Regions from separate parts of the Ensifer sp. 22521 genome, predicted to be linked through region 3. Evidence: predicted binding sites of a transcription regulator. Region 3 holds the regulator's gene; each other region holds the start of a gene.
What was found. The regulator PhoB, encoded in region 3, activates phosphate uptake and scavenging genes when phosphate is short. The targets are predictions, from matches to a motif close to TGTCATNNANCTGTCAT.

Region 1: a site for PhoB is predicted at 1,096-1,112, ahead of ACTJKE_RS16210 (UDP-2,3-diacylglucosamine diphosphatase). Genes of this name have one in related genera too.
Region 2: a site for PhoB is predicted at 759-775, ahead of ACTJKE_RS32150 (DUF47 family protein). Genes of this name have one in related genera too.

The regions. Positions count from the first base shown of each region.
Region 1 covers NZ_JBQENM010000009.1:245,080-247,344, reverse strand. Annotated here, with positions in the region: gene ACTJKE_RS16215 (NADP-dependent malic enzyme) at 1-990, opposite strand, end outside; gene ACTJKE_RS16210 (UDP-2,3-diacylglucosamine diphosphatase) at 1,164-2,000, shown strand; gene ACTJKE_RS16205 (MFS transporter) at 2,098-2,265, shown strand, end outside.
Region 2 covers NZ_JBQENM010000034.1:14,811-17,075, forward strand. Annotated here, with positions in the region: gene ACTJKE_RS32145 (inorganic phosphate transporter) at 1-91, opposite strand, end outside; gene ACTJKE_RS32150 (DUF47 family protein) at 91-735, opposite strand; gene recF (DNA replication/repair protein RecF) at 1,043-2,167, shown strand; gene ACTJKE_RS32160 (molybdopterin-synthase adenylyltransferase MoeB) at 2,261-2,265, shown strand, end outside.
Region 3 covers NZ_JBQENM010000010.1:135,750-138,014, forward strand. Annotated here, with positions in the region: gene ACTJKE_RS17240 (GcrA family cell cycle regulator) at 1-394, shown strand, start outside; gene phoB (phosphate regulon transcriptional regulator PhoB) at 463-1,146, opposite strand; gene phoU (phosphate signaling complex protein PhoU) at 1,408-2,121, opposite strand; gene pstB (phosphate ABC transporter ATP-binding protein PstB) at 2,172-2,265, opposite strand, start outside.

The DNA of each region.
Region 1 (2,265 bases), on a different contig from region 3:
GACCTGGTTCGGGAAGTCCGAGCGGCCGGTGCAGATCATCGCATCCGGGCGGGCGGCACGGGCCTCTTCCGGCATGATTTCCGGCGTCGGGTTGGCAAGCGCCATGATCAGCGGCTTTTCGGCCATCTGAACCAGCAGCTCCGGCTTCAGGACGCCGGCAGCGGAAAGGCCGAGGAAGACGTCTGCGCCGCCGATGCTGTCGGCGAGCACGCGGTTGTCGCTCTCCTGGGCGTAGATGGACTTCCACTCGTCCATCAGCACCTCGCGGCCCTTGTAGACGAGGCCCTCGAGATCGTGCACCCAGATGTTCTCGCGCTTGGCGCCGAGGATGACGAGCAGGTTGAGGCAGGCGAGTGCTGCCGCACCGGCACCCGACGTCACGATCTTCGCCTTGGCGATATCCTTGCCGGCGAGTTCCAGGCCGTTGAGGATGGCGGCGGCGACGATGATCGCGGTTCCGTGCTGGTCGTCATGGAAGACCGGGATCTGCATCTTTTCACGCAGCTGGCGCTCAACCTCGAAACATTCCGGTGCCTTGATGTCTTCAAGGTTGATGCCGCCGAAGGTCGGCTCCAGCGCCGAGATCACGTCGACCATGCGCTCGATGGACGAAGCGTCGATCTCGATGTCGAAGACGTCAATGCCGGCGAACTTCTTGAAAAGGACGGCCTTGCCTTCCATCACCGGCTTGGAGGCGAGCGGCCCGATATTGCCGAGACCGAGCACGGCCGTGCCGTTGGAGATGACCGCGACCAGGTTGGCGCGCGCCGTGTAGTCGGCGGCCGTTTCCGGGTTGTCGCGGATGGCGATGCATGGCGCGGCCACGCCGGGCGAATAGGCGAGTGCCAGATCGCGCTGGTTGCCGAGCGGCTTGGTGGGCTGGATTTCGAGCTTTCCCGGGCGCGGGTAACGGTGGAAGAAAAGGGCCTGCTGGTCGATGTCGCCGCTGGCCGGACCGATGTGGGATTTCGTCTTGTCGCCCGTGTTCATGCTCTCACATTCCTCATTCGTGGTCGTGCCTTTTGGCATGAATTCGGAGCGAGGTACAGTTTTGCCGTGCTGATTTCGGCGGCCAGACCGGCGGCAAGGCGCTCATGTCATCTTCCTGAAACACGAGTCTGGTTTTCACGGGGGCAGGAAGCGTAATTAAAGACGAGGCTGGCATGACGGCGCAGCAAGACAACTCCGTACGAAAGCTCAGGACGTTGTTCATCTCCGACGTCCATCTCGGGTCGAAGGCCGCCAAGACGGACTTCCTGCTCGATTTCCTGCGGCATCACGAAGCGGAGACGATCGTGCTGGTCGGCGACATCGTCGACGGCTGGAGGCTGAAGCGCAGCTGGTACTGGCCGCAGAACTGCAACGACGTCGTCCAGAAGCTCTTGCGCAAGGCCCGCAAGGGCACCCGCATCGTCTACATCCCCGGCAATCACGACGAGTTCCTGCGCGATTTTCCCGGCGTGCACTTCGGCGGCATCGAGGTGGCGCAGCGCTACATGCACGAGGGTGCCGACGGCCGTAACTATCTGGTGCTGCACGGCGACGAATTCGACGTCGTGGTCCGCAATGCCCGCGTACTCGCCTATCTCGGCGACTGGGCCTATGACACGGCGATCGCCATCAACATCGGCCTGGCCGCCATTCGCCGCCGCCTCGGCATGCCCTATTGGTCGTTCTCCTCCTGGGCCAAGCTCCAGGTGAAGCACGCCGTCAACTTCATCGGCGAATTCCAGAAGGTGGTTGCCGAGGAAGCCCGCCGCCACGACGCTCAAGGGGTGATCTGCGGCCACATACACCATGCCGTCATCGAGGACATCGGCGATATCCGCTACATCAATACCGGTGACTGGGTGGAAAGCTGCACGGCGATCGCCGAGCACCATGATGGCACGATGGAACTCATCACCTGGCATCAGATGCGCGGTGGCGCGCTTGAGGGCGAAGCCTCTGGTGAAGCCGACAAGCTGCTTGCCCAATTGCTGACACAGCGCGCTGCGTAACCGGAGAGCGACAGGTCACCTCCTGTCGCGAAAACTAGGTTATGGCGAGGCATGCCAGGGCTGTGCTAGAGATTGAGCACAGCCATCAGGTCAGCCGATGATTCCCTCCTCAGCGCCCGCATCCGTGGGCCCTCCGCCGCGCCATTTCGCGCTTCGCATCGCCTTGCTCTTCTGCGCGCCGTTGATCGTCAACGGCTTCGCGATGCCGTATTTTCCGATGTGGCTCAGCACGCTCTCGATGAGCGACTTCGAGATCGGCGTCGTG
Region 2 (2,265 bases), on a different contig from region 3:
TGGCAGCGTCGTGCAAACCGTTCAGGAAGTCGAAGAACAGCGCGATGCCGATCAGCCCGACGAGCAACGGAAAGGCGAGCGTCGCATCCATCAGACGTTCTCGATCACGATGCCGCTGATTTCATTGGCGACGTCCTCGAAGCGATCGATCACCTTTTCGAGCTCGCCATAGATCTCACTGCCGATGATATAAGCCATCGGGTTGCTGGCGCCGTGACGGCGGAAGAGATCCTTGAGGCCGAGGTCGTGCAATTCGTCGGCACGCCCCTCGATGCGGGTAACTTCCTCGGCGATGGCGATAAGGCGATTGTGATTGGCGCCGATACGGTCGAGCAACGGAATGGCCTCGCCGATCAGATGCGCGGCCTGGACGATGATCGTCGCCATCTCGCGCATGCCCGGATCGAATGTCTTCTGCTCGTAGAGCCGGATCGTCTTGACTGTCTTGTGCATCATGTCGATGGCATCGTCCATCGACTGGATCAGGTCCTTGATGTCGCCGCGGTCGAAGGGCGTGATGAAGGACCGGCGCACCGCCAGGAGCACCTCGCCAGTAATATGATCCGCTTCATCCTCAAGCGCGACGATCCGGTCGCACTGTTTCTCCATGTCGTCGCCACCGGCAAGCAGCCTGTCGAGCGCTTCGGCGGCACCGACAACGGTGAGCGCGTGTTTTGCGAAAAGGTCGAAGAAGCGGTCTTCGCGGGGAAGCAGTTTGCGGAACCAAGCCAGCATTACAAATATATCCATCCGTGGATTGTCATGAAACTGTCATATTTGACCGAGGCGCTCAAGAAAAGCACCTGATTCAAGGGGTTTGTCGCCTATCCCCTGCCGATATCGACCTATCCCAGGCGATATCGACGCGCTGGCCATTTCGCCTTGCCTTGGCCAACGCTTTCGTCCTACTGCATGTCTCCTTAAATCGACCTCGATTTAAGGACGAAGACATGCAGCAATTCAAAGTGCTACAGCGACCTTTGCGCGTCTCATAAGACGCGCGGCGCTGTAGCTGGCGCCCAACGTCGAATCCGGTTTGCCCATGCCCCACAAGGTCTTTCTCAACCGCTTGAAGCTCACGGAGTTCCGCAATTATGCGGCTCTCTCGCTGGAGCTCGACCAGCGCCATGTGGTGCTGACGGGAGAGAACGGCGCCGGCAAGACCAATTTGATGGAAGCGGTTTCCTTCCTCTCACCAGGACGGGGCTTGAGGCGCGCGGCCTATGCCGACGTCACCCGTGTCGGCGCGAGCGACGGGTTTTCCGTCTTTGCGGAGGTCGAGGGCATGGAGGGGCCGGTCGAAATCGGCACCGGCACCGCCGGGGTAACCGAGGGCCAATCCCGGCGGCTGCGGCTCAACGGAACGCCGGCATCAACCGTCGACGAACTGACGGATCACCTGCGCGTTCTCTGGCTGACGCCATCGATGGACGGGCTCTTCACCGGGCCTTCGGCCGACCGGCGGCGGTTCCTCGATCGGCTGGTGCTTTCGCTCGATCCGGAGCATGGCCGACGCGCCAGCGAATTCGATCGGGCGATGCGCAGCCGCAACCGGCTGCTCGGCGAGTTTCGCCCGGATCCGTCCTGGCTGACGGCGATTGAGCGAGAGATGGCCGGTCTCGGCGTCTCCATGGCGCTGGCAAGGCAGGAAATGCTCGGCCTCTTGACCGCGCTCGTCGAGCGGAATGTCGATGACAGCGTTTTTCCGTCCGCCCGCCTGGCGCTGTCCGGCTTTCTCGACGACGAGGGTCATCGCCCGGCCTATGATCTCGAAGAGCAATATCTGACAATGCTGCGCGACGGACGGCCGCGCGACGCAGGGGCGGGCCGGACGCTCGATGGACCGCACCGAAGCGACCTGCTGGTGCGTCATCGGGACAAGGACATGGAAGCCGCACGCTGCTCGACCGGCGAGCAGAAGGCGCTGCTCGTCGGACTGGTGCTGGCGCATGCGCGCCTCGTCGGCGACATGACTGGCCACGCGCCGATCCTGTTGCTTGACGAGATCGCCGCGCATCTCGACGTCAACCGGCGTGCGGCGCTGTTCGACCTCGTCGATGGTCTTGGCGGCCAGGCCTTCATGACCGGTACCGACCAGGCCATGTTCGAGGCGCTTGGCGAACGCGGTCGCTTCCTGACCGTTTCGCACGGGAGCGTTACGGGATAAGCAAGAGCGGATGAGGAAAAGTGTGTGCGGTTTTCCGCCCGCATCCGCTCTCGCTTGAGAATCGATCGGCCGCCCGGATGAGGAGGATGTTGCATGAC
Region 3 (2,265 bases):
GAGCCTTCCAGGCCGCGCCAAAGCCGGCGGCAGCACCACTGCGGCGACCCGCCCGAAGCGGCCGACCTCGGCGCCGCGCGCTCCGAACTACGCCTCGCGCGTTTCGACCCGCACCGTTGCCCGTCCGTCCGGCGCCACCGTTCTCAAGGAGGAGATCGAAGTCGATCTCGTTGCCGAGCAGGATTTCAGCATCCAGACCGACGTGGTCGTGCCAATGTCGCGCCGCCTCGAGCTGACCCAGCTCACCGAACGCACCTGCAAGTGGCCGATCGGCGACCCGCTGAAGGAAGAGTTCCATTTCTGCGGCAACGATTCCCCGGAAGCTTCGCCCTATTGCAGCTTCCATGCGCGGCTTGCCTACCAGCCGTCCGCCGAGCGCCGTCGGATGCGCTAAGGATCCGCACAGGACCAAAACGAAAGGGGCCGATCGGCCCCTTTTTTATTGACTTTTGTTTGCCCTTCTCAGCTTTCGAGCGAGTAGCCGGCGCCGCGCACGGTGCGGATGACATCAGGCATGGTCGAGAAGTTCAGCGCCTTGCGCAGGCGGCCGACATGCACGTCGACGGTCCGCTCGTCGACATAGATGTCGTGGCCCCAGACGCCGTCCAGCAACTGCGAGCGCGAGAAGACACGGCCCGGAGAGGACATCAGGAACTCCAGCAGGCGGAACTCTGTCGGCCCCAGGCGAACTTCGCGGCTGCGGCGATGGACGCGATGGGTTTCCCGGTCGAGCTCGATGTCGCCGCAGCGCAGCAGCGTCGAGAGAACTTCGGGCTTCGCCCGGCGGAGCATCGCCTTGACGCGGGCCATCAGCTCCGGCGTGGAGAAGGGCTTGACCACATAGTCGTCGGCACCGGTCGCCAGACCGCGAACGCGCTCGCTTTCCTCGCCGCGCGCCGTCAGCATGATGATCGGCAACCGCTCCGTCTCCGGGCGCTGGCGCAGCCTACGGCAAAGCTCGATGCCGGAGACGCCCGGCAACATCCAGTCGAGGATCAGAAGGTCGGGCAGGCGTTCCTGTAGCCGGATCTCCGCCTCGTCACCCCTGAGGATCGTATCGACGTCGAAGCCTTCAGCTTCCAGATTGTAACGCAGCAGGACGCTCAGCGCCTCTTCGTCTTCGACCACGGCGATTTTTGGCAACATCAGGTAACGTCTCCTTACCGCGAGCGCCGTGCGGGTCCAGCGGACCGGCCGGCACTCAGACACTCTAAATCTGGAGCACCCCCGCCAATTTCAAAGGCGGTGCGAAAAGCCGCATGCTTCAGATGCAGGAATTCGGGGCCGCGACCGAAGCCGCGACCGGATGATATTCATGGGGCACGCATTGCGAACGGCGCGTTTAACGCCAGAGCGGGATGAGGAAAAGTGTATGCGGTTGTCCCCCCCGCATCCCGCTCCAACCTTCTAGTCGTTGACCGAGCCCAACGTCGACGTGTTGTCATCCTTCGGGCGCTCACCTTCCGGCTGGGCACCCGTCGCCATGTAATAGATCGTCTCGGCGATGTTGGTCGCGTGGTCGCCGATACGCTCGATGTTCTTGGCGCAGAACAGAAGATGCGTGCAGGGCGTGATATTGCGCGGATCTTCCATCATGTAGGTGAGCAACTCGCGGAACAGCGAGGTGTAGATCGCATCGATCTCCTCGTCGCGTTCGCGAATGCTGTTGGCCTTTTCCGGCGAACGCGACGCATAGACGTCGAGCACTTCCTTGAGCTGCACCAGAGCGAGTTCGGCGAGATGCTCGAGACCGCGGGCGAGCTTGCGCGGGATGCCCGAACCGGCAACCGCGATCACGCGCTTGGCAGTGTTCTTGCCGAGGTCGCCGACACGCTCCAGGTCGGAGGCGATGCGGATCGACCCCATGATCTCGCGAAGGTCGGCGGCGACCGGCTGGCGCTTGGCGATCGTGACAATCGCCTTCTCGCCGATCTGGCGCTCGGCATCATCGAGAACGGTGTCGTCCGAGATTACCTTTTGCGCCAGCGCCAGGTCGGAATTGACCAGGGCGCGGACGGATTCGGCGACCATCTGCTCGGCGAGACCGCCCATTTCCGAGATGCGGCGCGTCAGGTACTTCAGTTCTTCGTCATAGGCGGACATGATATGCATGGACATGATCGTCGATCCTTACAGGCGCTTTCCAGTGACTGTTGCAGCCGTGATTGGCCTCAGCCGAAGCGGCCCATGATGTAATCCTGGGTGCGCTGGTCATCCGGATTGGTGAACATCTTGTCGGTGTCGTTCTCCTCGACGAGATTGCCG